4 regions of the Nonomuraea sp. NPDC049486 genome follow, and region 1 is predicted to be linked to each of the others. Evidence: riboswitches for the same ligand, from Rfam matches in the RefSeq annotation. Region 1 holds a riboswitch; each other region holds the start of a gene.
The links. A riboswitch is a leader RNA that binds a small molecule or an ion and turns the genes downstream of it on or off. The one in region 1 is predicted to bind cyclic di-AMP.
Positions count from the first base shown of each region.

Region 2: it holds a riboswitch for cyclic di-AMP, as region 1 does, so the genes downstream of both, AB0K05_RS07810 (CHAP domain-containing protein) here and AB0K05_RS13455 (C40 family peptidase) in region 1, are expected to answer to the same signal.
Region 3: it holds a riboswitch for cyclic di-AMP, as region 1 does, so the genes downstream of both, AB0K05_RS22120 (hypothetical protein) here and AB0K05_RS13455 (C40 family peptidase) in region 1, are expected to answer to the same signal.
Region 4: it holds a riboswitch for cyclic di-AMP, as region 1 does, so the genes downstream of both, AB0K05_RS20330 (GH25 family lysozyme) here and AB0K05_RS13455 (C40 family peptidase) in region 1, are expected to answer to the same signal.

Region 1 is NZ_JBFAPV010000004.1:213,685-221,137, forward strand. It holds gene lysX (bifunctional lysylphosphatidylglycerol synthetase/lysine--tRNA ligase LysX) at 1-583, shown strand, start outside; gene AB0K05_RS13445 (cytochrome P450) at 608-1,807, opposite strand; gene AB0K05_RS13450 (LuxR C-terminal-related transcriptional regulator) at 1,997-2,209, shown strand; gene AB0K05_RS13455 (C40 family peptidase) at 2,213-3,256, opposite strand; cyclic di-AMP (ydaO/yuaA leader) riboswitch at 3,263-3,417, opposite strand; gene AB0K05_RS13460 (amino-acid N-acetyltransferase) at 3,704-4,261, shown strand; gene AB0K05_RS13465 (RDD family protein) at 4,359-5,696, shown strand; gene AB0K05_RS13470 (RDD family protein) at 5,808-6,293, shown strand; gene AB0K05_RS13475 (Lsr2 family protein) at 6,807-7,139, shown strand.
Region 2 is NZ_JBFAPV010000002.1:615,416-622,868, reverse strand. It holds gene AB0K05_RS07830 (DUF6716 putative glycosyltransferase) at 1-962, opposite strand, end outside; gene AB0K05_RS07825 (hypothetical protein) at 965-1,918, opposite strand; gene AB0K05_RS07820 (aldo/keto reductase) at 2,016-2,831, shown strand; gene AB0K05_RS07815 (Gfo/Idh/MocA family oxidoreductase) at 2,880-3,836, shown strand; cyclic di-AMP (ydaO/yuaA leader) riboswitch at 3,951-4,088, shown strand; gene AB0K05_RS07810 (CHAP domain-containing protein) at 4,102-4,800, shown strand; gene AB0K05_RS07805 (YciI family protein) at 4,894-5,325, shown strand; gene AB0K05_RS07800 (RNA polymerase sigma factor) at 5,713-6,957, shown strand; gene AB0K05_RS07795 (ABC transporter substrate-binding protein) at 7,228-7,453, shown strand, end outside.
Region 3 is NZ_JBFAPV010000007.1:258,588-266,040, forward strand. It holds gene AB0K05_RS22105 (erythromycin esterase family protein) at 1-311, shown strand, start outside; gene AB0K05_RS22110 (rod shape-determining protein) at 318-1,340, opposite strand; gene AB0K05_RS22115 (DUF5302 domain-containing protein) at 1,501-1,701, shown strand; cyclic di-AMP (ydaO/yuaA leader) riboswitch at 1,856-1,993, shown strand; gene AB0K05_RS22120 (hypothetical protein) at 2,179-3,012, shown strand; gene AB0K05_RS22125 (alpha/beta hydrolase) at 3,051-3,914, shown strand; gene AB0K05_RS22130 (hypothetical protein) at 4,041-4,412, opposite strand; gene AB0K05_RS22135 (roadblock/LC7 domain-containing protein) at 4,435-4,809, opposite strand; gene AB0K05_RS22140 (hypothetical protein) at 4,839-5,639, opposite strand; gene AB0K05_RS22145 (roadblock/LC7 domain-containing protein) at 5,643-6,020, opposite strand; gene AB0K05_RS22150 (DUF4032 domain-containing protein) at 6,192-7,421, opposite strand; gene AB0K05_RS22155 (DUF885 domain-containing protein) at 7,444-7,453, shown strand, end outside.
Region 4 is NZ_JBFAPV010000006.1:328,083-335,535, reverse strand. It holds gene AB0K05_RS20360 (lanthionine synthetase LanC family protein) at 1-179, opposite strand, end outside; gene AB0K05_RS20355 (sulfotransferase) at 234-1,229, shown strand; gene AB0K05_RS20350 (hypothetical protein) at 1,252-2,160, opposite strand; gene AB0K05_RS20345 (nitroreductase family protein) at 2,272-2,940, opposite strand; gene AB0K05_RS20340 (hypothetical protein) at 3,179-3,775, shown strand; gene AB0K05_RS20335 (bifunctional polysaccharide deacetylase/glycosyltransferase family 2 protein) at 3,949-6,042, shown strand; cyclic di-AMP (ydaO/yuaA leader) riboswitch at 6,266-6,399, shown strand; gene AB0K05_RS20330 (GH25 family lysozyme) at 6,411-7,181, shown strand; gene AB0K05_RS20325 (hypothetical protein) at 7,226-7,453, opposite strand, start outside.

The DNA.
Region 1 (7,453 bases):
CGTCCACGAAGGCGTCGAGGTCGACCTCGGGCTGCCCGAGTGGCCGCGGGCCAAGCTCTACGACCTGGTGTCCGCCGCGGTGGGCGAGGAGGTCACCACCGAGACCCCGCTGGAGCGCGTCCGCGGCCTGGCCGACAAGCACGACGTGCACTGGGACCCGAAGTGGGGCCAGGGCAAGCTGGTCCAGGAGTTGTTCGAGGAGCTGGTCGAACACACCCTCGTCCAGCCCACGTTCGTCATGGACTATCCGCTGGAGACGTCCCCGCTGGCCCGCGTCCACCGCGACAACCCGCTGCTGACCGAGAAGTGGGACCTCATCGGGTTCGGCACCGAGCTCGGCACCGCCTACTCCGAGCTCATCGACCCGATCGACCAGCGCCGCCGCCTGGAGGAGCAGTCCCTGCTCGCCGCCGGCGGCGACCCGGAGGCCATGCAGCTCGACGAGGACTTCCTGCAGGCCCTGGAGTACGGCATGCCCCCGACGGGCGGCATGGGCGCCGGCATCGACCGGATGATCATGGCATTCACGGGCCGCAACATCCGCGAGACCATCCTCTTCCCCCTGGTCAAGCCCACCCGCTGACCGCGCCGCGAAAGCCCGCCCGCGCTACAGGCGCGGGCGGTTGAGCCTGACGGGCAGCCGGGCCAGGCCGCGCAGCACCAGGTTCTCCTTGTACGGCGGATCCGCGTCGGCCAGCTCCAGCCCCGGCGCGGCCCCGGCCAGCGCGGCCAGCGCCACCTCCCCTTCCAGCCGGGCCAGCGGCGCACCCAGGCAGAAGTGCACCCCCAGACCGAACGCCAGATGCCTGCCAGGCGCCCGCCCCACGTCGAACCGGTCCGGGTCGGGGAAGGCCGCGGGGTCGCGGTTGGCCGCGCCGACCAGCGCCAGCGTCGACGTGCCCGCCGGCACCCAGACGCCGCCCAGCTCGGCGTCCTCCAGCGCGACACGGGCCGTGAGCTGGACCGGCGGGTCATACCTGAGCACCTCCTCCACGACCTCCCTGGGCCGCTCGGCCGCCCGCCCCAGCACGCCGTGCCTGACCAGGTTGAGCACGCCGTTGGCGATGAGGTTGACGGTCGTCTCGTGACCGGCCACCAGCAGCAGCACGCACGTGGCCAGCAGCTCGCGCTCGGTCAGCTCCTCGACCTGGACGAGCGCGCTGAGCAGGTCGTCGGCCGGCCGCTCCCGCCGCAGCGCGATGAGACCCTGGAAGTAGTCGTGGAACTCGCGCCGGTGGCGTTGTGAGCGCTCGGTCAGCTCGTCGGTGACGATCGGGTCGAGGCTGCGCGCCATGGTCTCGCTCCAGCCGCGGAAGCGCTCGTGGTCCGCCGCCGGCACGCCCAGCATCTCGCTGATCACCATGACGGGCAGCGGGTAGGCGAAGTCGCGGACCAGATCGGCCTCGTCGGGCAGCGCGGCGATCAGGTCCGCGGTGATCGTCTCGATCCGCGGGCGCAGCCGCCGCACCATGCCGGGCGTGAAGGCCTTGCTGACGAGTCCGCGCATCCGGGTGTGGTCAGGCGGGTCCATCATGAGGAACGAACGGACCGGTTCGTCCGGCCCGGCGGGCGCGGGGGTGGGGCCGTGACCGAAACGCGGGTCGCGCAACAGGGCCGAGCAGAGCTCGTGGGAGGTGGCGACGAGCAGCCCGCCGCGCGTCCGGAAGAGCGGCCCGCTCTCGCGCAGCTTCCGGTATCGGGAATACGGCTCGCGCAGGAACGCATAATCGTACGGATCGAAACCCAGCATGTCGCTGGGGCTCAGCGTGGACGGCGGCGCGCTGTCAGAGTCCTTGTGATCGATCATTGCGCTTGGAAATGTGCCGACATACGCCGAGTACTTCACGTAGGACGGATCATGTCAATGGCTATGGTCAAGTAGGGCAGATCTTACGCTTGACGGCCTTTGCCGGATGCGTTTACGTAGTCGGGGCGAGCAGCCTTTCGCTCGTGCCAGGACGTCACCGAGTAGTGCTGTTGGGGGGGAGGGCTCCCGATGGATGTGCTCAGTGAAAATGTTGAACTGAGCCATGCAGATCTGGCGTTGCTGGCGGAGCTGGCCAAGGGCGTCACAGTAGACCGAGTGGGGAGGCGCCTTGATTGCAGCGGCCGCACGGTGCGCCGAAGACTGAGGGGCATCTGCGACCGGATCGGGGTGGCCACGGCCATCGAAGCCGTGGCCTGGGCCGCGCGCCGCCAGCTGATCTAGCCGTCAGTCGGCGATGCGCACCGCTCCGGCGTAGGGGCGCCGGTCGAGTGAGGCGATGCGTACGACGTCGCCCGTGCGCGGCGCGTGCACCATCATGCCGCCGCCGAGGTAGATGCCCACGTGGTGCAGGTCGCTGTAGAAGAAGACCAGGTCGCCGGGGCGCAGCTCCTCGCGCGCGATGTGCCTGCCCGCGGTCCACTGGTCGCCGGTGTAGTGCGGCAGCGAGATGCCGACGCGCTGGTAGGCGGCCATGACCAGCCCCGAGCAGTCGTAGCCGTTGGGGCCTTCCGCGCCCCAGACGTACGGCTTGAGCTGCTGGGTGAGGGCCCAGCGGGCGGCCTGGGCCGCCTTGCCGTCGCCGGGGATGGGCAGGGTCACCTTGACGGCCCTGGTGCCGGGGCGGCCGGCCTCGCCGAGCGCGCGCTGGAACAACCGGCTCTCGACCTTGGTGACGAGCTTGGAGATCCGGTCGCGCTTGGCGCCGAGGTCCTTGACGATCTTGTTGACCTCGTCGATGCGGGTCTGGGCGCCGGTCCTGGCCCGCTCGGCCGCGTCCATCGCCTTGGTCAGCTTGAGGACCTCCTCGCTCTGCTGCTGTCGCAGGGCGTAGGTGGTGGCCGCGCGGTCGAGGTAGCTCTCGGGGTCGCCGCCGGTGGTGAAGGCGAGCACCCGGCTGAGGCCGCCCGACATGTATTCGGCCTCGACCAGCTGCGACGCCCTGGTCTTCTTCGTGGCCAGGTCGGCCTCGCTGGCGGCGAGCCTCTTCTTGGCGTTCTCCACGGCCTTCTTGGCCGTCTTGAGCTTCTCGCGCTGCCCGTTGTACTGCTCGGTGAGGGTCTCGATCTCCAGGTGCATCTCCTCGACCTGCTCGGAGAGCTCCTTGAGCGAGGGCTTGGGGTCGGCGGCGACGGTCCCCGCGGGAGCGGCGACGAGCAGCGCGGCGAGGGTGGCGCCCACGATGCCCAGCCTGCGGCCGTAGCCGGCCCGTTCCGGAGGGCGGGCGCGCTCGCCCGCGGAACTCCCCCTGCGGTCGCGCGTGCGCTTCACCAATCGAGCTCCTTCCGTAGCGCGCCGACCGGGCTAGCTGACGGGTTCGGGCTCGGACCGGCCCTACCGAGCGAGGTGCTCGGACTCACCCCTGGTGGCGCCGCTCGAACGCCGCCGGCGGGTCCCCGGCTCCCCTTGCGGGGATTGGGCGCGTCTCCGCGCCACATGCGCGGGGACATCGACGCTGGACACTAATGCACCGAGGGTTCCTGCTCAACCGGAACTACAGACTCTGTAGAGATTTCACAACCGGGGGGTCACAAGGTGGTCTCGTAAAGCCCGGTATGGCAAAGACTTCATGTCCTCTTTGTGCCTGCTTGGACCAGGCATGGAACGGTAGGAAACCTCCAACGCCACAGGTGCTCGTACAGCCACGAGACGTTACAAGATGGGCGCAAGTCCGGGGTTAGGGGTGAGCCGTAATCACAAACTGTAGGCTGGAGGGTCATGGAGCAGGTCGCCGAACGTCCCCTTCCCGACACGCAGGTCCTGGTCCGGCGTGCCCGGACGCCGGACGTCAAGGCCATCAAATTCCTGGTCGACACCTATGGAGGCCCCGGCCCCCGGCTGCTGGAGAAGGCCACGGTCACCCTGTACGAGGACGTGCAGGAGTTCTGGGTCGCCGAGCGCGACGGCAAGGTCGTCGGCTGCGGGGCGCTGCACGTCCTCTGGGAGGACCTGGCGGAGATCCGCACCGTGGCGGTCCACCCGGAGGCGCGCGGGCTGGCCATCGGCCACCGCATCGTCACGGCCCTCATCGACACGGCCAAAGAACTCGGCCTGCAGCGTGTTTTCTGCCTCACATTCGAGGTCGACTTCTTCGCGAGACACGGATTCCGGGTGATCAAAGGCACCCCGGTCTCGCCCGAGGTCTACGCCGAACTCCTGGCCTCGTACGACGAGGGCGTGGCCGAGTTCCTGGACCTGGAACACGTCAAGCCCAACACCCTGGGGAACACACGGATGTTGCTCCACCTGACCTCGGGTGATGCGGATCTTGACTGACAGAAAAGGTGATTGTTGATACCCATGTCGATACGTTGTCCAGGACAGGCATGTGCCCTGACACGTGCCACATGCGCACGCGAAGCGAGGTGACACGGTGAGCACCGGACAGCCGCCGTATCCGCAGGATGAATCCAGCGAGAATCATCCGGGATACGGGCACAACCCGGGACACCCCCATGGGGAGGATCCCGACGCGACGGTCGTGGGCTACAGGGCCGACGACCCCTACGGCCAGGGCCAGTACGGCCAGCAGCCCCCGTACGGGCAGCAGCAGCAGTACGGTCAGCCGGGTCAGCAGGGCTACGGCCAGCAGGGCGCGTCCCAGCCGGGCTACGGCCAGCCCCAGTACGGCCAGCAGCCCGACTACGGCCAGCAGGGTTACGGTCAGCAGCCTCAGTACGGTCAGCAGGCTCCCTCGCAACCCGACTACGGCCAGCCCCAGTACGGCCAGCAGGCCCCTTCCCAGCCTGACTACGGCCAGCAGCCCCAGTACGGCCAGCAGGCTCCCTCGCAACCTGACTACGGTCAGCAGCCCCAGTACGGTCAGCCCCAGTACGGCCAGCCCGGCTACGGCCAGCAGCCCTCCTCGGGTCAGCAGGGCTACGGCCAGCAGCCCTCCTCGGGTCAGCAGGCTTACGGTCAGCAGGGCTACGGTCAGCAGGCCCCCTCCCAGCCCGGTTACGGCCAGCAGCCCGATTCCCAGTCCGGCTACGGTCAGCAGGCCTACGGCCAGCAGGGTTACGGTCAGCAGCCGCAGTCAGGGCAGCAGTACGGCCAGCCCGGCTACGGTCAGCAGGCGCAGTATGGCCAGCAGCAGTACGGCCAGCCCGGCTACGGTCAGCAGCCCCAGTACGGCCAGCAGTACGGTCAGCCCGCCTACGGGCAGCCGGGCTACGGCCAGCCGGTCGGCGTGCAGCCTCCGGGTGCCCCCGCGCCGCTGGCGGAGTGGTGGCAGCGGCTGGTGGCCCGTCTCATCGACGGCTGCATCTTCGGCGTCGTCTATTTCCTCATCTCCCTGGTGCTGGGCATCTTCTTCGTGGCCAGCTACAACTCGGTGACGGGTGTCACGACGGGCTTCTTCAGCTCGTTCCTGATCGGTCTCATCCAGTGGATCCTGCTGGTCGGCCTCTACGTCGCCTACGACTACTTCATGACCAAGATGAACGGTCAGACGGTCGGCAAGATGGTGATGGGGATCAAGGTCGTCCCCGTGGGCGGCGCCATGCCGCCCGGCGGCCTGCCGGGCAACATGGCCCTGAAGCGGGCCGGCGGCACGTGGGGCGGCTATGCGCTCGGGATCCTCCCGCTCGTCGGTGCCTTCCTCGGCGCGATCGCGGTCATGCTCAACGCCGCCTCGCAGCTGTGGGACAAGCCGCTGCAGCAGACGTTCGCCGACAAGTTCGCCGGCACCGTCGTGGTGAAGATCAAGTAGCCTGTACGGCTCGGAAAACAGGGATCGGTGATCCACCGGTCCCTGTTTTCGCGTGTGTGCTCCGTACCAGAATGGGAACGGTCGGGACACCGATGGGGCGAGGTGAGGGTTATGGCCACGACGCCGCGGGCCGATCCGGTGCCCGCGGAATGGTGGGAACGGCTGGCCGCCCGGCTCATTGAAGCGCTCGTCTTCGGGGTGTTCTATTACATTCTGTTCATCGCGCTGTGGGGCATCTTCCGGACTGTCGGGGTGCTGGAGCTCTTCGGGGGCCGTTTGCCGGGCGTGTTCGCATGGGTGTTGGCCGGGCTGGGTTATACGGTCTACGACTGGGTCACGCTTTCACGAGGCGGGCGCACGTTCGGCAAGGCGATCATGCGCATTCGGGTGGAACCGGCCCGGCTGGGGGCGCGTGACCGGTTGAAACGGGTCCTCGGCTATCCGGCCCCGGCCATCGTGATGGGCATTCCGGTGCTCAATCTGCTGGCCGGAATGTACGTGTTCGCGGTGGGCCTGCTCATCCTGATCGACAAGCCGCTGCAGCGTGGGCCCCATGACAAGCTGGCCGGAACCCTCGTCGTTAAAGATCATTCCTGAGCTGGGAAGCCTGGGCGCCGCTTTTCAGGAAACTTGGGGTAGATCCGGTAAGGCACCTGGAGAGACTGGCATTAGGCTATGAGGCGTCCGGGTTGCCGGATGTTGATGCCCCTGCCAGGCTATGGGCATCTGTGTGCCGCTATGGTCTGCGGTGCGAAGGTCGTCGACAGGGCGACACCCGGGGCGGTCAAGCCCGCGCCCGCCGCACCGCCCGTGCATAAAAGGCCAGGAAACCCCCCGTCCGCTGTGGAGGCGAGGACGAATGGAAGTTGTGACAGAGGTTTTGTCGGCGCTCATCCCGCCGCTCGTCGTGGGGGGCGCCTTCATCTTTGGGGTGGTGAAGTTGGTGCGCGCCGAGGGCCCTGGGAGGCGGCCAAACCGGCAGGATCAGGCCGAGAAGAGCAACTGATCAGCGACTCAGCGGAATCGTCGCTGAGCTGAATTGTCTTAACGTCTTTCCGGGTATATGTTTGGTCGAGCGAATGAAACAATGCTCCGGAAAGGATTGCGTAGATGGCCAAGCAGATCCAGGAGATTCTCATCGATGACCTCGATGGGGGCGAGGCCAATGAGACGGTCAGCTTCGCTATTGACGGCGCTTCCTATGAGATTGACCTCAGCGACGTTAACGCCAAGAAGCTGAGGGACGCTCTCACGCCTTTCGTGCAGCACGCTCGCAGGGCAGGGGCGGTCACCACGCGCCGTCGAGGCCGCGGCGGTCAGCGGGCGATGAGCCGCGAGAAGAGCGCCGAGATCAGGCAGTGGGCCAAGGCCCACGGTCTGCCCGTCAGTGAGCGAGGCCGGATCGCCTCCACCGTCGTCGAGAAGTACGAGGCGGCCCACTAAGGGAGCCGTCGGCTGACCATGCGCTTATGCCGCTCGCCTAAGGACCCCGGCGGTCGCCATAAGCGCATGATCGTTCAGGGCGAATCTCAGATCGTGGACACTTTCCGTTCTGTCGATCTTCGATTCGCCCGAAACATGGGCATTTGGGTCTTCGCATCGAACCGCCGGGCGCGTGTTTTGGCGGTTTTGTCGGGGATGACGGGGCTCCAGCGCTTTCGGGCGATCTGGGGCCCCATCTCTGTTGTACGGCTTCTCTGAAGGGGCCGCTGCCGCGCATTGCGCGCACTTCCCGCGTCGGGTAGGCCACCTACCGT
Region 2 (7,453 bases), on a different contig from region 1:
TCGTCCGGGTGGAAGTAGTTGGCCGCACACCATCGCGGGTCGGCCTGCCGGAAGCCGCCTTCGGTCAGGTCGTCGAGCGTGCCGAGCAGGCCGCTGTCCTCGAACACCAGGTTGATCGTCTCCGCGTTCACCCCGAAGTCGCTCAGCACCAGCGACGGCACGCCCATGGCGATGGCCTCCAGCGCCGCCGTGGAGCTGACGGTGACGAACCCGGCCGCCCGGGAGAGCTGGTCCTGCATCGACCCCGCGGCGAACCGCAGCCGGCCAGGCTCGCCCAGCTCCCGCCAGAGCTTCTGGTAGTGGTGACGCTCGCGGTGGGTCTGCCGCTCGCCTTCGAGCGCGCGCAGCTTGACCACGACGTCCAGGCCGGGCTCGCGGACGGCCAGCTCGGCCAGCGCGAGCAGGATCCGCTCGCGGTCCTCGCGCGCCTTCGGCACCTTGGCCTGGGTGGCGAAGACCACCCGGTCGCCGCCGGACCGCTCCTGCCGGGGCCGCAGGAACGGCAGCCTGGCCAGGCCGACAGCCCCTCCCCCGCCGAGCCGGGCCGCGATGGCCGCGAACTCGGCCACCTCGCGCTCGCTGTGCACCACGAACAGGTCGCAGCCGCTGCGGAACAGCCACGCCTTCTCCGTCGCGGGCACCGAGATGCCGGGCAGCCCGGTGGCGAACACCGGCCGCGGGCGCAGCCCGTCCAGCACGCCGGACACCAGCACGTCCACGACCGGACCCGTGCAGGACACCAGGATCACGTCGGGCCTGGACCGTTCCGCCAGGCGGCGCAGCGCGCGGGCGCTCAGCACCGGCGGCGCGGGCCGGTCCCCCACGGCGGCGGCGATCTGCTCGGCCGACGGCGCGATCGGGGTGCGCACCACCACCAGTTCGGTGTCACAGCCGTCCGGCAGGTCCTGGAGCAGGCAGGCCGCCCACTTCAGGTACGAGTCGGAGTCGGCCACCGCCAGCACTCTCAACCGGTCACTCCTGTCACTCCTGTCAGATGCGAGCGCAGCGCGGGGGCCGCCCTGCTCGTCCACCAGTCGTCGGGCACGTCCACCGGCTCCACCGCCACTCCGCGCGGACCGAGCAGCACCCGCAGCGAGGAGATCGCGGTCGACGGCAGGCTGACCACCCGCTGGCCCGGGTCGAGGCCGCGCAGCGTCAGCTCGGCGGGCGCGCCGCCGTCGTGCACGGTGATGCCGGGCCGCTCGCGGATGACCGCGACGTCGACCGGGTCCTCCCGCCGGTGCGGGTAGTACGCGAGCGGCTCCTCGGCCGCCAGGTCGGTCAGCCAGCGCAGGTAGCGCTCACGGTGCACCAGCCCGTTGCGCACCAGCGAGGTGCCGAGCACGACCGTCCGCTCGGCGGGCCCCGGCTCGCTGGGCGGCTGGCCGCGCAGCCACGCGAACTCGTGCCGTACCAGGTCGACGCCCGCCCGGCGGACCGCCTCCGCCAGGTGAGGCGGGACGGGCAGCGCGGTGAAGACCGTGACCCCGCCCGCGCGCAGCCTGATCGCGGCGGCCAGCCCGAGCGCCGCGCGCAGCGCGCCCGGCTGGGCGCGGGCTCGCAGCAGCGGCCGGTACGGTTTCGCGGCGAGCAGTTCCAGCAGCCGGATCGTGGCCATGCCGTCGTCCACCACGACGACCCTGCCGGGGAAGGCGGCCAGCCAGCGCAGCTGCACCCGGCCGGAGAAGGCGTCGCCGACGACGGCCGGCCGGCGCGGCATGCGCTCGCTCGGCTCGGCCAGCTCCAGCCCGGCGGGCAGGTCGAGGCCGCGCAGCTCGCGCCCGGTCGCCTTGAGGGCGCGCAGCCGCGCCCGCGGCACCACAGTGGTGGCCGGGCCGAGCAGCCCCGCGTGATGGGCCTCGACGGCGCACAGCATCTGGAGCGGGGATTCCACCCAGGCCGACGCCTGTTTGACCACGTTTGCTCTCCCAGCCAGGTGATGGCCCGTTCACGACCGCTTCAAGCTAGCCCGGGCGGCTTAAGCCGTGCGGAACGAGACGTGAACAATGGGAAGTATGAACTCGCTACGGCTTTACAGAGACGGTGTCGAGATCCCGCAACTCGGCCTCGGCGTCTGGAAGGTGACCGACGACGAGGCGGAGCGGGCCGTGCTGACCGCGCTCGAGGCCGGCTACCGCCACATCGACACGGCCACGCTCTACCGCAACGAGGAGGGCGTCGGCCGGGCCGTGCGCGCCTCCGGCGTCCCGCGCGAGAAGCTCTTCGTCACCACCAAGCTGTGGAACTCCGATCACGACCGGGTGGAGCGGGCCTTCGACGAGAGCCTGGCCAGGCTCGGCCTCGACCACGTCGACCTCTACCTGATCCACTGGCCGGCGCCGAAGCAGAACAAGTACGTCCAGGCCTGGCGCGGCCTGGAGAAGATCTACCGGGACGGCCGGGCCAGGGCTATCGGCGTGTCCAACTTCACGGTCGGCACGCTCACCCGGCTCATGGACGAGACCGACATCGTCCCCTGCATCAACCAGATCGAGCTGCACCCGTACTTCCAGCAGCACGAGATGCGCGAGTTCCACGACAAGAACGGGATCCTCACCGAGGCGTGGAGCCCGCTCGGCTCCGGCCGGGGCCTGCTGGAGGACCCGGCGCTGGCGGTGCTGTCGGACAAGCACAACCGCACGCCCGCGCAGATCGTGCTGCGCTGGCACATCCAGATCGGCAACGTGGTGATCCCGAAGTCGGTCACCCCGTCGCGGATCAAGGAGAACATCGACGTGTTCGACTTCATCCTGGACCGCGAGGACATGGCCGCGATCGGGGCGATGAACGCCGGCCGCCGCCTCGGGCTCGACCCCGAGACCAGCGGGTGAATTCGCCTCACATATCGCTTTCGCGGATGAATCTGTACGATCTTCCGCGTGCGTGACTTATCGTGGGGCATCGCGGCGACCGGCGGCATCGCCAGGACAGTGGGCGCCGTCATCGCCGCCGAGCCGGGGATGAGGGTGGCCGCGGTCGGCTCCCGCGACCTGGGCCGGGCCAAGGCGCTGGCCGCGACACTGGGCGCCGAGTCCGCCCACGGCTCCTACGCCGAGCTGTGCGCCGATCCGGCCGTGGACGCCGTCTACGTCGCCACCCCGCACGCCCAGCACCTGGAGGTGGCCGAGGCGGCCATCGCGGCGGGCAAGGCCGTGCTGTGCGAGAAGCCGCTCGCCGCCACCACGGCCGACGCCGAACGGATGGTCCGGCTGGCCCGCGAGGCCGGGGTCTTCCTGATGGAAGCGATGTGGATGCGGTTCAACCCGCTGATCCGCATGCTCGCCGGCGACGGGCGTTTCGGCGAGATCCGCTCGGTGCGCGCCTCGTTCGGCTTCGCGCACCCGTACGATCCCGCGCATCGGCTCTGGGCGCCGGAGCTGGGCGGCGGCGCCCTGCTCGACCTGGGCATCTACCCCATGGGGCTGGCCCAGTTGTTCCTCGGAACGCCGGAGAGCACGCGCATCACCGGCTCGCTGTCCCCGGGCGGCGTGGACGCCGAGGCGGGCGGGCTGATGAGCTATCCGGGCGGCAGGCGGGCGCTGGTGGAGTGCTCGCTGCTCGGCGCCTACTCCAACGACGCCACCGTCGTCGGCACCGGGATGCGGGCCGACATCGACGCCCCGTTCTGGGCTCCGCGGCGGGTCGTGCTCAGCGGGCCGGGGATGGAGCCGGAGGAGCACGCGCTCGACGATCCGGCGGACAACGGGTACGCGGGCGAGCTGCGCGAGGTCCGCGACTGCCTGGCGCGGGGTCGTACCGAGAGCGAGATCATGCCGCTTGACGAGAGCCTTGCCATCATGCGGGTTCTGGCGGAGGCGCGGGCGCAGATCCGCTAGCCGCGGCTTTGAAGACTTGCCAGTTTCTTGCCAGATGCGTTACTTTACTCCGCATTCACGGCATACGTCCGGTTTGCCCGGTCGTGTCCGAGAACACCGTCGTATCGCAGGATCGTCCTGCGACCGCTGAATCCGCCTTGCGCGGAACCGGGGACCCACTTCTTCCGGGGTGAATCGGCGCCTCGCGCGCCGTAGGGCAGCTTCCACGCCCGAACCCGTCAGCTAACCCGGTAAGCGGCATGGAAGCAAGGAGTACATCCCCTCGATGGTCATGCATCGCCTCCCCCGTGCCACCCAACCGCATTACGTCCGCGCCGCCCTCGGCGCCACCTTCGTCGCCTGCTTCATGGGCTCCGCCCTCCCCGCCCACGCCGACCCGGTCAACGGAGACGATCTCTCGCTGACGGCCCAGGCGGAGGCCGGCCAGACCGCCTCCCAGGAGGCGAAGCCCGCCGAGAAGGACAAGATCGACGTCACCGCAGCCCAGGTGCTCGCCCTGGCCAGGGAGCAGATCGGCATCAGGGAGAACGCGCGGGGCGGCGGCACGAAGTTCCAGGAGTGGTACGCGAACTCGCAGCGCGCCCAGGAGACCATCGCCCGTGACGGCGGCCACCCCGCCGCCTACCTGAACGCCCCCTGGTGCGCGATGTTCGTCTCCTGGGTCGGCGAGCAGACCGGCGCCCGCGCGCAGGTGGGCTGGGACGCCTACACGGTGACGCACGCGCGGTGGTTCCAGAACAACGGCCGCTGGGGCACCCTGGCCAAGCCGGGCGCCGTGGTCTTCTTCGCCTGGAACGGCAGCAAGAGCCTCGGCTCCATCCAGCACGTGGGCTTCGTGGTCAAGGACAACCGCGACGGGACGATCTCCACGATCGAGGGCAACACCGGCAACGGGCTCGTCGAGGAGCGCATCCGTCCCAAGTCTCAGGTCGTCGGCTACGGCTACCCCGAGTACGCCGCCTGATTGTCCGGAAGAATCCCTGAGGTGTCGATGCGGACGCCGCTCGTTCGACGCGTCGGCGAGACCGGGATTCGAAGGAGAAGCACCGTGAAGTTCATGATCATCGGAAAGGGCAGCGCCGAGACCGAGGCGGGCGTCATGCCGAGCCGGCAGCTCGTCGACGACATGATGGCCTACAACGAGTCGCTGGCCAAGGCCGGCGTCCTGCTGGCGGCGGAAGGGCTGGCCCCCAGCTCCCGCGCCGCCCGCATCGCCTACGGCCCCGGCAAGCCCAAGGTCATCGACGGGCCCTTCGCGGAGACCAAGGAGATCATCGCCGGCTTCTGGCTGATCCAGGTCAAGTCCCGCGAAGAGGCCGTCGAATGGGCCCTGCGCGTCCCCGTCCCCGAGGGCGGCGAGGGGGTCGGCCTGGAGCTCTGGGAGGTCTTCGACGCGGCCGACATGCCGGAGACCTCCCTCACCCCGGAGACCGCCGAGCGCGACAAAGCCCTCCGCGAGTCCCTGGAGACCAACCCCCCGAACGCCTGACGGCAGCCCCAGGGCGACCCCCCAGACGCCTGCCAAGAACGCGCCACCCACACCCAGGCATGGGTGCCGCCCACGCCCAGGCGCGTGTGCCGCCCTCAACCAGGGCGGCACACGCGCCGGGGACGGCCGTCCGCCGCTTGAACGGGAGCCGAAACACACGCGGGAGACGGCCGTTCGCCGCTCCAGCCGGGGCGGCACGCACGCCTCGGACGGCCGTCGGCCGCTCCAGCCGTTGGCCCGGCACACACCCCGAAGACGGCCATCCGCCGCTCCAGCCGGTAGCCGGGCACACATGCCGGGGGCGGCGCTCCCTGAAAGCGTTTCTCGCTTCCCGCGCTGAGGTGAGTGCCGGGCATGTCCCGGACGGGGTGACCATACGATGGGCCCGTGACAGCTTCGGAGACGCATGGGGCCATCGAGGCCGTGTGGCGGATCGAGGCGGCGCGGCTGATCGCCGGGCTGGCCCGGCTGGTGCGCGACGTCGGCCTGGCCGAGGAGCTGGCACAGGACGCGCTGGTCGCGGCGCTGGAGCAGTGGCCCCGCGAGGGCGTGCCACGCAATCCGGGCGCCTGGCTGATGACCGTGGCCAAACGCCGGGGCGTCGACCTGATCCGCCGCAGGGAACGCTACGAGCGCAAGCTCGCCGAGATCGGCCGCGCCCTGGAGGACGACCCCGGACAGGAGCCGCCCGGCCCCGAGGAGATCGAGGACGACCTGCTGCGGCTGGTGTTCACCGCGTGCCATCCGGTGCTGTCCACCGAGGCCCGGGTGGCGCTGACGCTGCGGGTGCTGGGCGGCCTGTCCACCGACGAGATCGCGCGCGCGTTCCTGACGTCCGAGCCGACGGTGGCGCAGCGGATCGTCCGCGCGAAGCGGACCCTGGCCACGCGGAAGGTGCCGTTCGAGGTCCCCGCGGGCGAGGAGCTGGCCGGACGGCTGTCGTCCGTGCTGGAGGTCATCTACCTGATCTTCAACGAGGGCTACTCGGCCACCGCCGGCGACGACTGGATGCGGCCCGGGCTCTGCGAGGACGCGCTGCGCCTGGGGCGGGTGCTGGCCGGGCTGATGCCGAAGGAGCCCGAGGTGTTCGGCCTGGTGGCGCTCATGGAGATCCAGGCGTCCCGCTCGGCCGCCAGGCTGGGCCCGTCCGGCGAGCCGATCCTGCTGCTGGAGCAGAACCGCGCCCGGTGGGACCGGCTGCTCATCCGCCGCGGCCTGGCCGCGCTGGAGCGGGCCGAGGAGCTGACCGGCACCATGGGCCCGTACACGCTCCAGGCCGCCATCGCGGCCTGCCACGCCCGCGCGTTCACGCCCGGCGAGACCGACTGGGTCCGCATCGCCGACCTGTACGCGCGGCTCGCGGCCCTGTCCGGCTCGCCGGTGGTCGAGCTCAACCGCGCGGTGGCCCTGGCCATGGCGTACGGCCCCGAGGTGGGCCTGGAGCTGGTCGACCAGATCGCCGGCGAGCCGGCCATGCGGGACTACCACCTGCTGCCGGGCGTACGCGGCGACCTGCTGTTCAGACTGGGCCGGCTCGGCGAGGCCCGCGCCGAGTTCGAGCGCGCGGCCGCGCTGACCCGCAACGAGCGCGAACGCGTTCTCATGGAGGCGCGGGCCGCGGCCTGCCGGTGAGACGCCTCTGGTTCTGGTGCGCTTTTGTGCCGGTGTGCGGGAGAAACGGTGCCCGTGGGATGGGAGCGCTCCCAAGTAGCGCTTTGGGCGATATATCCCCGTACGGCTACTTCTAGGGTCACAAAATACCCCAGAGGTAACGGTTGAGTTTCGGGACGTTGACGCCTGGACGCGCTACGGGCACTCTTTGTGGGAGCGCTCCCAAAGACACTCCAATCGCGGGACTGTCGCGATGCACCTCCCAAGATCCACACCCAAGAGGGGTACGGTATGACGAACCACAAGCGCTTTGCAGTAACCGGAGTCCTGGTCACGGCCCTGGCCGCGATGACCGCCGCCTGTGGTGGCGGTGAGGCTCCGGCCCCCTCAGCCGATGCGAGCACGCCGGCGGAGCCCGTCACCATCAACGTGCACACCTTCGGCGGCGGCGAGAACTTCGGCTACGACGAGGCCGTGAAGAAGTGGAACGCCGAGCACCCGAACATCCAGGTCAAGT
Region 3 (7,453 bases), on a different contig from region 1:
GGCGGCTCCGGTTCGGCAGGCCCGACGTGCGGCGGCCGCCGGTGCGCCACCGGGTGCCCGCCGCCGGCAGGCCCGACGTGGCCGAATCCCTGCTGGCTGCCGCCTGCCCCCGCGATCACGTCGTCGACCTGCGCCTCGGGCCCAGGCCCGAGGCGGTGACCCGGTGGCTGGGCGAGCAGCAGTACGTGCGCGGTTACGGCGCCACGGCCGGGCGCTTCTCGTACAAGCTGACCTTCACCCCGGCCGTGCTCGGCGCCGCCTTCGACGGGCTCGCCTACATCGCGCACGGCACCTGTTCGACCCCGCTGTAAGGGTTGTCACACCGGGGGCCGGGGGCCGATGGCGCCCAGGCGGTCGGCGTAGCGGCCGAGGCCGAGTGCCATCGACTCGACGGGCCGGTCCGCGCGCCGCACCGGCACGCCCATGGCGGCGCGCAGGCGTCTGGCCAGGCCGCGCAGCAGCGCGCCGCCGCCCGTCAGCACCGCCCCGTGCGCGGCGACGTCGGCGGCGAGCTCGGCGGGGCAGCGCTCCAGGGCCGTCGCCGCCGCGCGGGCGATGGCGTCGGCCGGCGCCCGGGTGACCTCGTACAACTGCTGGACGGGCAGCCACGCGACCCGCTCGCGCCGCGACTCCGGGTCGAGGCCGCGGACGAGCACGTGCCGGTCCAGCGGTTTCCAGGACGGGCCCGCGCGGAGCTTGGCCGCCTCCGCCTCCGCCTCGCCGACCAGCAGCCCGTGCTCACGGGCGACCAGGGCGGCGATCGCCGCGTTCACGGCGCTGCCGCCGGCGTGGACGGTCCCGGCGGCGACGACGGCGCCGCAGGCGAGGATCGCGATCCTGGTCAGGTGAGGGCCGATGTCGACGATCATGCGCCCGGCCGGCTCCGTCACCGGCAGCCCGGCGCCGAGCGCCACCGCGACGGCGTGCTCGACGAGGTACACCCGCCTGGCGTCCGCCTCGTAGGCCAGGTCGCGCACGGCCGAGCTCAGGATGGGCGGGGCGCCGTCGGGCAGCGCCATCACCAGCCGCGGCCGGGCGTACGGGTGTCCGTGCACCTTGCTCAGGAAGTGCTTGACCAGCCGCCCGGCGAGCTCGCCGCCTTCGCGCACCGGCCAGCGGGCGATCCCGTCGTCGTGCCGTACCGCTCGCGTGTCCGCCCCGCTGGAGGGCGAGCACGCCGCGTACGCGTCCGCGCCGAAGAGCGTGCGGCCCGTGGCCGCGCAGGCCGCCGCCATCGACGGCTCGTTGAGCACGACGCCCAGGCCGGGGGCGTAGATCTGGGTGGTGGCCGTGCCGAGATCGATCGCGAGATCCCGGCCGAGGAACGCGAGCGGGCTCACCGCCGCGGCTCCGGGGGGTAGAGCTGCATGTCCGTGGTGTTTCCTCGATCGGGTCAAGGCAACACCAAGTCGCCGGCGCGCGTCCCGCCGATGATCCCGGTTATGCGCTGTCAAGGCCTGCGTGCGAAGCTGGAGGCTGTACGCACATCAGGAGGCCCTCATGGCGGAAACCCCGGAGCCGGAAGTCGACGAGACTCCCGAGGACGAGATGAAGCGCAAGTTCCGTGAGGCACTGGAGCGCAAGCGCGGCCAGCAGGCGGGATCTGGCGGCAGTGGTAGGGGCGCCGACCATTCCAAGATCCACGGAGCCCACGGCCCGGCTGCCGGCAAGCGGTCCTTCAGGCGCAAGAGCGGCGGCTGAATCTGGGTGTTCAAGGGGGTACGGCATGCCGTACCCCCTTTTTCTAGGTAGATCTTCGCCCGAATCATGGGCTTACCTTTGCGTTTGTCCGATTTGCTCGCTAGATTGGTCGGCGTTACCAGGCAGTGACCTCGGCTCTTCACCAGGAAGAGGCGGCTGCCTGGCGCCGAATCCCGCTCCCCCGCGGGAACCGGGGACCCACCTTCTGGGGTGAATCCGGCCCATGCGGCCGGTAGGGCATCTCCACGTCCGAACCCGTCAGCTAACCCGGTAGGCGAGATGGAGAGGACGTTTTCCTGTGATGAATCACCGCGCCCGTCCCCCCTACCGCGGGATGTCATCGGCCGCCGATTGAGCGGCACCATTTCCTGATCTTCCTTTCGCGCTCCCACCGTAGCGTCCGTACGGCTTGATGCCCGGCTACGTCGTTCCGCGAGCGCACCTTTGCTGTTGCCTCACAAAGGACTTCTGTTTTTCATGTCTGCTCGTTTCAGCATGCGTTCCATCGCCGCGATCGTCGCCGCCGCCGGCACGCTGGCGCTCGGCTCCGGCGCCGCCGCTCACGCCGACACCGACAAGGGCACGGAGAAGGTCCTGCTCCAGGGCGAGACCACGGCCTCCTACTTCTGGGACGACGGCTCCGGCCGCGCGGGTGACACCGGCCTGCCGGCCAGCGGCAAGCCCATGCAGAAAGGCATGGCCGCCAGCCCGAGCTGGCCGCTGCTGACCGAGGGCTACGTCATCTACAAGGGCAAGAAGGCGCCGTTCTTCGTCGGCGACCGCGGCCCGGGCGTCCCGTCCAGCAAGGGCATCATGCTCGACCTGGACGGCAAGACCTTCGCCGACCTGACCGGCGGGAAGTTCAACCCGCGCACGCTCATGGTGGACGGCAACGGCGGCAAGGGCCACATCGAGGTCGAGTACGTCATCACCAAGTGGGGCGACGGCCTGGGCCTGAAGAACCACCCGGTCGCCTTCTCCGAGGGCGCCTACAAGCGCATGGACCGCAACCCGGCCGCCCCGCCGGTCCTGGCAGGGGACAAGGCGGACAAGAAGGACGAGGAGAAGGCCGTCGCCGGCCAGTCCGGCAGCGACAAGGCCGAGCCCGTGAAGACCAGCCCCGTGAAGGCCGACCCGGTGAACCTCGTCAAGGCCCCGGCCGAGCCGCAGCCCGCCGCCGGCGGCGCCGAGGCGGCCGCGGCCACCGATCGGAGCAACGTGGCGGGAGCCGCCGTGGCCGGCGGCGTGATCCTCGTCGGCGGCGGCCTGGTTCTGGGCCGCGAGCGCATCCGCAAGCTCGTGCGCCGCTGACCTTTGCGTCACCACGATTAGAATGTCATTCTAGAGCCGTGACCTCGACCGCATCGGCTCATGGAATCGACATCGCGTACGAGAGCTTCGGCTCTCCCGACGGGCGCCCGCTCCTCCTGATCATGGGGCTGGGCGCCCAGCTCATTCACTGGGACGACGAGCTGTGCGAGCAGCTCGCCGAGCAGGGGCACCATGTCGTCAGGTTCGACAACCGCGACGCCGGGATGTCCACCCACCTCCACGAGGCGGGCGCGCCCGCACCGGGCAAGCCGGCGCCCTACCTGCTGGACGACATGGCCGCGGACACCGCCGGGCTGATGGACGCCCTCGGCTGGCCGGCCGCGCACGTGATGGGCGCCTCGATGGGCGGCATGATCGCCCAGTCGCTCGCCATCCGGCACCCCGAGCGGGTGCTCACCCTCATCTCGATCATGTCGACCCCCGGTGGCGCGGTCGCCCCGCCGAGCGAGAGCGCCCGGTCGGTCCTGTTCGCCAAGCCGGTGACCACCCGGGAGGAGGCCATGACCCAGGCGCTGGCGACCTGGTCGGTCATCGGCTCCCCGGGGTACGAGCTCGACCGCGAGCGTGTCCAGCGGCTGGCCGGGCAGGCGTTCGACCGCGGCCACGACCCGGCGGGGTTCGCCCGGCAGCTCGCCGCCATCATGGCGTCGCCCGACAGGACCGAGGCCCTCACCCGGCTCAACGTCCCGGCGCTGGTCATCCACGGAGCCGACGACCAGCTCGTCCCGCTCTCCGGCGGGCAGGCCACGGCGGCGGCCATCCCGGGCGCCGAGCTCAAGGTCTTCCCCGGCATGGGACACGACCTCCCGCGGGCACTCTGGCCGGAACTCGTCGAGGCCGTCACCAAGCTCACCGCCGGTCACGCGGGCCCGGCCCGCTGATCCCGGGACCGTTGGAAGGGGCGCACCTCGCGAAGCGCCGGGAGGCTGCCGCTCGCGAGATGCGCCCCGGCGGCGGCACGCGCTCGCCGCGCCCGGACGCGTGCCGCCGGGTTCTCGGGGGAGGGGTCAGACCTCCAGCTTCTCCTCGATGCCCTTGAGATGGTGCCTGGCCAGGGCCAGGTTGGCCCGGCCGCGGTCCAGGGCCAGATAGAGGAACAGGCCCTTGCCGCCGCGCCCGGAGATCGGCCGGATGATGTGGTACTGGCCGCCGAGCGTGATGAGGATGTCCTCGATGGCGTCGTTGAGCCCGAGCGAGTCCATCGTCCGGAGCTTCGCCTTGACGACCTCGGTGTTGCCGGCCGCGGCGACCTGGAGGTCCAGGTCCTTGGACCCGCCCAGGGCGCCGAGCGCCATGCCGCTGCCGTGGTCCACGATGGCGGCGCCGATGGAGCCGTCGATCGCCATCATCTCCTTGAGAGAGATGTCCATGCTGGCCATGCTTTCCTCCGATCAGGAATGGTCACTTCTTGCCTGCTGCCACCGCCGCCACCGCGGCGGCGGTCTTGCGCCCCTCCAGCCGGAGCAGCCCGAGGTTGGCGCCGGGCTCAGCCAGGACTGTGAGGACGACAGTGGGGCCGGCGGCGTAGAACGCGGCGTGGCCCGCGCTGCCGGAGACGAGCGTCTCCTCCAGGTCGCCCCGCCCGGCCAGGATCATCATGCGCCGGCTCATCGCGAGCAGCGCCGCGGCCAGCGCGGACACGTGCTCGCTGCTGTCCTCCGCCAGGTCGCAGGCGATCGTCAGCCCGTCGATGGTGGAGGCCACGCTCCCTTTGACGTCGGCCGTCCGTTCGCGCAGGAGAACCATCTCCTTGAGCACCTCTTGACGCAGTTCCACAGATGGCCTCCTCCTGCGTGAGGGGAACCTCACGTCAGCTCCTCCAACGCCTTCCTGAGCCGCAGCAGCAGCTCGATGTCCGTGGGGTCCCCGGTGACGACCGGGCCGAGCGGGCCGCCGGCGGTGGCGTCCGCCCTGTGCCGGGCGACGTCGAGCCGCTTGACCCGCCTGGGCAGCGGCTCCGTCCCCTCGGCCGCGACGATCAGGCCCGCCGCCGCCAGCCTGCGCACCGCCAGCAGGACCGCGTAACCGGACCGGCCCAGCCGCTTGGCCAGCTCCAGGGGAGTGGCCTCGCCGTCGGCCCCGATCGCCACCTCCCACTGCACGTCGCTGAGCGTCACGCTCTGCCCGGGCATCCGCGGCGCGGCGCGTACGGGGGAGGTGTCCAGGTCGGCCCGCGGCCACGTCTCGGCGAGCCGTGCCCGGCGGCGCGCGCACTCGCGCACCAGGCCGGGCACGTCGAAGTACCAGCACCCGCCGAGCCAGTGCCCCTCGCCGGGCCGGAACCTCGGCCGGGCGCCGGTCACCGGCAGCAGGAAGAACGCCGCGTCCAGCACCGCGCCGAGCACGCAGTACTGCAGCTCGCCGAGCGTGACCCGGCCTTCCTCCAGCAGGCGCTCGGCGCCGCCGTCGGCCTGCAGCCTGCGCAGCGCCGACTCCGGCACCCGGCCACCGGCCGCGAGCAGCCGCTCGGCGCCGGGCACCTGCGCGCAGGTCATGTACGTGATGCGCCCGTCGTCGAGGTAGACGGTGCCGGCGCGGCCCACCCGCAGCGCACCGGTGGCCCGTTCCTTGGCGAGGCCGGCCAGGAGCGTGTCCAGCGACGGCATCGGTCACGCCAGCAGCTGCTCGGAGATGGCGCGCAGCCGGTGGCGGGCCAGCGCGATGTTCGACCGCTCCATGTCGAGGCGCACGTAGATCACCAGCGGCCCCTCGAACAGGGTGTCCATCAGCCTGATCAGGTGGTGTCCCTGGTCGGTGCTGATCAGCAGGTCGCCGATGCGCACGGTGTCGCCGGGACAGGCCCGCGAGAGCCCGTCCATGCTGGCCCGCAGCATCTCGGTCAGCGCCGCGGCCGCCTTGTCGGCGTCCACGCCGCGGGGTTGCCCGCTGAAGGACACGGCCATGCCGCTCGTGTGATCCACGAGCATCGCGTCGAGCGCTCCCGGTATGGCCATGACTTCGGTCAGGCAGCTGTCGAGTGCGAGCACGGTGGCCTCCCTCGCCGTCATGCGGACGCGGACAGCTTAGGGATGCCAGAAGAGACGGAAATGAACGGCGATAACGTGAGCCGTACCGAGATGAAGTTGTCTACGGCTGAGGCGAAGAAAAACCCTACTGAGAGGGATAATCCCGCGATTTATGAGGAAATGCCAAAGGCCTCAGGGAAGGTTATTCGCATTCGGTTCCGTCGCCTCGTCCGGAAGGAGCGCCTTCTCGTCGGGCTTGAAGACCAGCACCTTGTCCACGTACGACGTGACCGCCGCGGCCAGCCCCACATCGCTCCCGGCCGCCTCCGACAGGTACCACCGGTGGTCGAGGATCTCGTGGAACAGCTGCGGCGCCTCCAGCTTGCCGCGCAGCCCGGCCGGGATGGCCGCGATCGTCGGCTGGAACACTTCGGCCAGCCAGCGGTGCGCCACGATCGCCTCGTCCTCGTGCCGCAGCCCCACGGCGACCCGGAACCCGTCGAGGTCGTTGAGCAGCCGCCTGGCCTGGTTCTCCTCCGCGTCCAGGCCGGTCAGCCGCAGCAGGCGGCGCTGGTGGTGCCCGGAGTCGACCACCTTGGGCCGGACGATCAGCCGGCCGGTGCCGACCTTGCGCCGCACCATCATCTCGGCCACGTCGAACCCGAGCAGGTTCAGCCGCCGGATCCGCTGCTCCACCCGGTGCCAGTCGACCTCCTCGATGATCTCGTCCTGGGTCAGCTCGGCCCACAGCCGGTGGTAGCGGCTGACGATGTCCTCGGCGGTGTCCATCGGGTCGATCGACGGATGGAGCAGGCCGCCGGCCTCCAGGTCGAGCATCTCCCCGAAGATGTTCAGGTGCGCGGCGTCGATGTCGCCGAGCCGCTGCCCGTCGCTGAGCATCGGGTGCATCTCGCCGGTCTCGGCGTCGACCAGGTAGGCGGCGAACGCCCCCGCGTCGCGCCTGAACAGCGTGTTCGACAGCGAGCAGTCGCCCCAGTAGAACCCGGTGAGATGCAGCCGCACCAGCAGCACGACCAGCGCGTCCATCAGCCGGGTGAGCGTGTCGGGGCGCAGCGTCCCGGACATCACGGCCCGGTACGGGAGCGAGAACTGCAGGTGCCGGGTGATCAGCGCCGCGTCCAGCCCCTCCTCGCGGCCGGTGACGTAGGCGACCGGCTCCACGGCGGGCGCGTCCAGCCTGGCCAGGTCCCACAGGAGCTGGTACTCGCGCCTGGCGTACCGCTCGCTGATTTCCTTGATCGCGTAGACCTTGCCGCCCAGCCGGGCGAACCGCACGACGTGCCGCGAGATGCCGCGCGGCAGGTCGACGAGGTGGTGCTGGGGCCACTCCGCGAGCGGCAGCTCCCAGGGGAGCCGGATCAGGTCGGGATCGCCTAACGCGCCGGTGATCTGAAGGGGCATTCGCCAAGGATATGGTGCATCGGTGGACGAGT
Region 4 (7,453 bases), on a different contig from region 1:
TAGAGGGAGGACGGCTCCGGGGTGACGGCCGATCTGCCGCGCGCGTCGGGGTTGGCCAGCCAGTGCCTGCCGTGGTCGTCGTCCACGGCGGCGGAACGGATCCACCGGCCCGCCGAGATGGCGGCGGTCAGCGGGGAGTCGGCCCTGGTTCTCTGCGGGCGCATCTCATCCAGGCTCACGGCTAGATTATCCCATACTTTTGGTAGGAAAATAAGGTTACCGACGGAAGGACGATGACGATGCCCCTGCCGGACTTCCTGGTGATCGGCGCTCCGAAGGCCGGGACCACCGCCCTGCACGCCGCGCTCCGCGAGCACCCCGGGCTCTACCTGCCGCCCGTGAAGGAACCCAAGTTCTTCCTCACGGACGGCCCGCCGCCGGACCGCGGCGGGCCCGGCGACCAGCAGACCTACCGGGAGCACGTGTGGCGCAGAGCCGACTACGAGGCGCTGTTCGCCGCCGCGCCGCCGGGCGCGGCGCGCGGCGAGGCGACCCCCTTCTACCTCTACGACCTGGACGCGCAGCGCCGCATCCACGCGGCGATCCCGCACGCGCGGCTCATCGCGATCCTGCGCGACCCGGTGGAGCGGCCGCACTCCAACTGGACCCACCTGTGGTCGGCGGGGCTGGAGCCGATCGGCGACGTGGTGCGCGCGTGCGCCGCCGAGGAGCGGCGCGTCGCGGACGGCTGGGCACACTTCTGGCACTACGTCCGGCTGGGCAGGTACGGCGAGCAGCTCGCCCATCTGTTCACCCTGTTCCCGCGCGAGCAGGTGCTGGTCTTCCGCTACCGCGACCTGGTCGACCGGCCGGCGCACACGCTGGACCGCATCTGCGCCTTCCTCGGCGTGGAGCAGGGCCTGCTGACCGAGGCGCCGAGGGAGAACGTGACCGCGCACCCGGACGCGGGCGGCAGGCACCTGCTGCTCTCCGCGGCCCTGCGGGCGCTGGCCCGCACCGGCCGCGCGCTCCCCTACGGGCTGGCGCGGGCGCTGACGGAGCCGGTGGAGCACCTGCTGCAACGGCGGTCCGCCGCCCGCCGCCCGCTGACCTGGGAGCAGCGGCAGCAGCTCATCCCGCGCTTCGCCGACGACATCGAGCTGCTGCAGCGCGTCACCGGCGAGGACTTCGGCGACTGGGTGCGGCCCAGGGAGCGTTCGGGCGGGCAGGTCGGCGTGCGGCCGGACGGCCAGCGCCAGGCCCGCAACGGCCGCCCGGTGATCGGCTGATCATGGGCCGGTGCCACGCCGGTCAGCGCCGCAGCTCGGTGCGCAGCTCGTGCGCCCCGTCGGAGCGGGTGTACTCGTAGTAGAGGCGGACGCCGCCGTCCGGCAGGTCGACCACGTCCAGGTAGCGGAGCCCGCCGCCCGCGTACGGCGAGGCGGCGAACGGCTCGGACCCGAGCGGGGTGAGCGCCGCCGGGTCCGTCCCGGCCGCGACGCCGGTGCGCTCCTCGTAGTTCTCCGCCGCGCTCGCCCTCCCGTCGTAGAAGGCGAGCACGCCGTCATCGGTGAAACGCACCGCGCTCACCCGGACGCCGCGCGCGTCCCAGCAGCCGGGACGGCCGGTCAGCGCGGTGCCGTGCCAGGTCCAGGCCAGGCCGTCGGCACTGGTGGCGTAGTCGGTGACCATCCGGTCCTCCTCCCCCGGCCCGGTCAGCGGGTGGCAGGAGGCCCACAGGTGCCACGTGCCGCCCCGGCGGACGATCACCGGGTCCTTGACCCCGGTCTTCGGGTCGCCGGGCAGCACCGTGGCGCGCAGCCGGGGGTCGAAGGCCGCCGGGGCCGCGGCCTCCAGCACCTCCACCCGCCAGTGCTTGCTCCCGTAGGTGGCACAGCTCAGGTAGAGCCGCCAGCGCCCGTCCTCCGTCGTCGTCAGCCACGGGCGCTCCAGGGACTCGGCGTCCATCTCGTCCCTGGTGATCGTCAGCAGGGTCTCGAACCGCTCGCCGCCTGCGGAGCGCGCCACTACGACGGCGTGGCCGCGCCCTTCCCCGACCGGCCTGCGCAGCCGGTAGGCGAGGTAGACGAACCCGTCGGCGACCACCGCGCAGGGCGCACCCGCCCAGTGGCCGTCGCCGGCGCCCGGCGGGACGACCGCGACCACCGAGCGGGCGGGGTCGGGAAGCCAGGCTGCGGCGGCGTTCTCATCGATCGGCATGCGCCCGAGACTAGGCCCCGTACCGGAGGCGCTCATGTGGATCCACCCTCTCCTTGGCCAATCTATGTATTTCCGATTACTTTGCCATAGAACCGGCCGCGGAGCGCGGGATCAGGACGGCCCGGGACGCGACCAGCCGTCCAGATGGAGCACCTGGTCGAGTGGGACCCGGGGGGCGGACTTGAAGGTGTCGCCGGTGTAGTAGGCGGTCGGGATGAGGGCGCCCTGCCGGACCTCCGCCGGCAGGCCGAGCAGCTCGGCGATCTCGCTCTCGTACGCCAGGTGCAGGGTGGTCCAGGCGGTGCCGAGGCCGCGCGCCCGCGCCGCGAGCATGTAGCTCCACGCGGCGGGGAGCAGCGACCCCCACAGCCCCGCCTGGTTTCCCTCGGGGAACCCGCCGCCGGGCACCTCGATGCACGGGATGACCAGCACCGGCACCTCCCCCATGTGCTCGCCCAGGTAGGCGGAGCTGTCGGAGATGCGCCGCTGCGTCGCCGCCCGGTCCGGGTCGTCCTGGAACAGCTTCCCGGCGGACGACCCCGACGCGTGGTAGGCGCGTACGGAACGCCCGTAGTAGTCGCCGATCCGGGCGCGCAGGCCGGGATCGGTCACCACGATCCAGTGCCAGCCCTGGCGGTTGCCGCCGCTCGGCGCCTGCAGGGCGATCTCCAGGCATTCGCGTACGAGCTCCGCCGGCACGGGCCGGCGCAGGTCGAGGCGCTTGCGGACGCTGCGGGTGGTGGTGAGCAGCTCGTCGGGGCTCAGCGGCAGGATCGTCATGATCTCATCCTGTCAAAAACGACGTCCGCAGCGCGAAGTGCTCGCCCGTGTGGTCGACCTGGTGGATCTTGCCGGGGTCGGCGTACAGGCCGCGCACGCGGTCGCCCACGACGGCGTCGGTCAACGGTTATACATAGATTGATTTTTACGAACTTGTGTTCGAGCATCAACTTGACGTCAGCATGATCGTCTATACATGATCAGCTGTCCCCACCCCCCGGTTTCCCAGAAGCAGGCCATGTCGCCCCTCACCCCCGCCCGAGAGCAACCCTCGCCGCCCAGCGGCGCGGTCTTCGTCGACCACAGCGGCCGGCGGAGGAGGTGGTTCACGATGGGCGCGGTCCTGGTCAGCACGCTCACCCTGGCGGCGACGGTGACGCTCGTGGGCGCGGTGCTCGCGGACACGCCGCTGCCGGCCGGCGGCTGGCCGAGCCGGCACGCGAGCCCGCCGCCCGGCGGCACGCCCTCCGACGACGCCGCTCCCGGCAGCGAGCAGGCCGAGCCGGAGCCGTCCCTCTCCCGGTCCAGGTCCCGGCGGGCGCCGACCCGGTCAGCGCCCACGCGCGCCTCCGGCCGGCGCACCACCGCCGCGCCCTCCCGTACGCGAGCCAAGAGCCCGTCCGCCCGCCCCGCCTCACCGTCCGCGCGGCCGTCCCGTACGTCCGAGCCCCCGGACACGGGCGTGGCCGTGGAACCCGAGACGGCCCGCGACACCACACCCCCCGGCGAGACCACCCCCACCCAGCAACCGGAGCCCGCCGCGACCCCCTCCCCGGACTCCAGCGACGAGCCCTCCCAGACCCGGAACCCCACCACCCCCGGAACCCCCTCATGACCCCCCGCCGCAGACGCCCCGTCCCACAACCGGACAGCGCGCCCGCGCCCGGATGGGGGCAGGCACACGACCCGGGTCTCGGCAGGACGATCGGGCAGGCGGCGGATCGGGTGCCCGGTCCGGCGTACGGGCGTGACGTCCGTCGGGGTGGGCGGCGGCGGGGCAGGAGGCGGGTGGCCGGGCGGGGTGTGGAGCCTTCGGGGCACTGGCTGATGTTGCTGGCCGGGGTGGCGCTGGCGGGGTGCGCGCTGACGCTCGACGGGTTCGTCAAGAACGTGGTCGGCGAGACCGGGCCCCAGCGAGGCGGCGGGGACCCGGCGTCGTGGCTGGAGCCGGTGCGCCGCAGCGGCCCGGTGCTCGACCTGACCGGGGACAAGCCGGCCGGCGCCCGCCCGAAGGCCCGCACGGTGGCGCTGACGTTCGACGACGGGCCCGACCCCGAGTGGACGCCGCTCGTGCTGGACGCGCTGAAGAAGCACGGGGCGAAGGCGACGTTCTTCACGGTCGGCTCGAAGATCGCCGCCCATCCGGAGCTGACCCGCCGGATCGTCGCCGAGGGACACGAGATCGGCAACCACACCTACACCCATCCCGACCTGTCCGCCGTCCCCGCCTGGCGGGCCGAGCTGGAGCTGAACCTCACCCAGAAGGCGCTGGCCGGGGCGACGGGGCTGCACACGATGCTGGCCCGCCCTCCGTACTCCTCGACCCCTGACGCCATCACCGGCGAGCAGTGGGACACCCTGGCGATGCTCGGCCGCGAGGGCTACCTGATCGCGCTGGCCGACCTCGACACCGAGGACTGGAGCAGGCCGGGCGCGGCCGGCATCGCCAGGGCCGCGTTCCCGCGGGGCGGGCGCGGGGCGGTGGTGATGATGCACGACTCCGGCGGCGACCGCGCCCAGACAGTCGAGGCCGTCTGCCGCCTGCTCGACCGGCTGGACCGGGCCGGCTACCGCGCCGAGACGCTGACCTCCGCGCTCGGCATGCCGTCGGCGCACCGGCCGGCCGCGCAGCCGGAGCGGATCGCCGGCGCCGCGCTCGGCCTGGCGCAGCGCGCGGCGAACGCGTTCACGGACGCGCTGTGGTGGGTGCTGTTCGCCACCGGCGTGCTGACGCTGGCCCGGCTGCTGCTCCTGGTGGTGCTGGCCCGGGTGCACGCCCGGCGCTCCCGGGGTCCGGGACCGGCCCTGACCTGGGAACGGCCGCCGGGGGTGAGCGTGATCGTGCCCGCGTACAACGAAGAGGCGGGGATCGCCGCGACCGTGCGCTCGCTCGTCGCGACCGCGTACCCCGGGCCGGTGGAGGTGCTGGTGGTGGACGACGGTTCCACGGACCGCACCGCCGAGGCCGCCGCCGGGCCGCGGCTGCCGGGAGTACGGGTGATCAGGCAGGACAACGCCGGCAAGGCCGCCGCACTGAACACCGGCATCCGGCACGCGCGCCACGAGTTCCTCGTCATGGTCGACGGTGACACGGTGTTCGAGCCGGACACGATCGGGCATCTCGTGCGCCGGCTCGCCGACCCCCGCGTGGGCGCGGTGAGCGGCAACACCAAGGTCGGCAACCGGCGCGGGCTCATCGGCCGCTGGCAGCACGTCGAGTACGTGATCGGCTTCAACCTGGACCGGCGCGCGTTCGAGCTGCTCGACTGCATGCCGACGGTGCCGGGGGCGATCGGCGCGTTCCGGCGCGGCGCGCTGGTCGGGCTCGGCGGGGTGAGCACCGACACGCTGGCCGAGGACACCGACCTGACGATGGCGCTGTGCCGGGCGGGCTGGCGGGTGGTGTACGAGGAGCGGGCGCTGGCGTGGACGGAGGCGCCCGCGACCCTGGGGCAGCTGTGGCGGCAGCGCTACCGCTGGTGCTACGGCACGATGCAGGCGATGTGGAAGCACCGCCGCGCGCTGGCCGAGCCGGGTCCGTTCGGCCGCCGCTGCCTGGGTTACCTGGCGCTGTTCCACGTGCTGCTGCCGCTGCTGGCGCCGGTGGTGGACCTGATGGCCGTCTACCACACGGCGGTCGGCGACCCGCTGCCGGCGGTGGCGGTGTGGGCCGGGTTCGTGGTGGTGCAGGCGGCGGCGGGCTGGTACGCGCTGCGGCTGGACCGGGAGCGGGTGTCGGCGCTGTGGGTGCTGCCGCTGCAGCAGCTGGTGTACCGGCAGCTGATGTATCTGGTGGTGTTCCAGTCGGTGGCGACCGCGCTGCTCGGGGTGCGGCTGCGCTGGCACACGGTGCGCAGGCAGGGCACTTTCGCGGCGCCGTGACGGCACCGGCGGGAGATTTTACCCGGAGGCCGGATTCCCTTACGTACAAGGGGTTTCGGGGGTGTTACCCCGGGTCCGAACCGCCAAACCGGATATGTCATACTTGCAATATTTTTGTCTGCATATATACCTTTTGCGTATTCGCGGTGATACCTCAACTCTGTTGCCGCATCGATTGACCGGACCGTGCGCTGTCCTGACGGTGTCCCCCTCACGCCAGGGCAGCGCACGGCCGCCGAATCCGCGTCTCGCGGAGCCGGGGACCCACTTCCTGGGGTGAATCGGACGCCAGCGTCCGTAGGGGACTTCCAACTCCGAACCCGTCAGCTAACCCGGTAGGCGGCATGGAAGCAAGGAGTCATTTCCTCATGCCCAAGCCTCGGCTTGCCGCTGCGCTGAAGTACCGTCCCAGCAACCGTCTCAAGTACGCCTTCGCCGGCGCGCTGCTGGCGGGGACCACCGCCGTCGCCAGCGTGACCGGCACCGCCATCGCCGCCACCGGCGGCGCCGCCGCCCCCGTCGAGCCGAACCCGGCCATCGCCCAGCAGCAGGCGGCCCAGCTCACGTACGGCCAGGACGTGTCGAACTACCAGCCCGACCATGACTGGGCGGCCAGCCCGGCCGAGTTCGGCATCATCAAGGCCACCGAGGGCACCGGCTTCACCGACAAGACCTTCGCCCGGCACTGGCAGGAGCTGGACAAGAAGGGCATCGTGCGCGGCGCGTACCACTACGCGCACCCGCGCAACAACCCGATCGCCGAGGCCGAGCACTTCCTGTCCGTGGTGAACTCCCAGCCCGCCAAGCCCGGCGACCTGCTGGTGCTGGACCTGGAGACGACCAACGGCAGGTCCGTCTCCGAGGTGAACGCCTGGGCCAAGGCCTGGCTGTCGCACGTCAAGGCCAAGACCGGCGTCACGCCGCTGTTCTACAGCGGCTGGCACTTCGCCGACACCTACGGCGCGGGACTGTCGGAGTACCCGCTCTGGGTGGCCCACTACAGCAAGCCCAAGGGCGAGATCACCCCGCCGGCGGACTGGAAGTCGTGGACCATCCACCAGTACTCCGACAAGCCCATCGACCACAACGTCTCCGCCCTGACCCCCGACCAGCTCCGCAGCCTGGGCCGTCCGGCCTGACCCGCTCTGTGACGCCTCCCGTTGAGGGAGGCGTCACAGTCGTCTCAGCCCTGGTGGATCCTGAGCCCACGCTCCTCCATGCGCCGCAGCAGCTCGGCCGGACCCACCGCCGTCTCCGGCAGCAGGTAGAACTCCTCCAGGATCGGCCCCGCGTCATCGGGCGCGGCCGCGTCCCAGATCACCTCGTCACCCGGCGCCGTGACCTCGAAGGTGAAGAACGCGCAGCACGCCTTCTCCCGCGCGGCGAGATCCCGTACCCACTCCTCGACCCC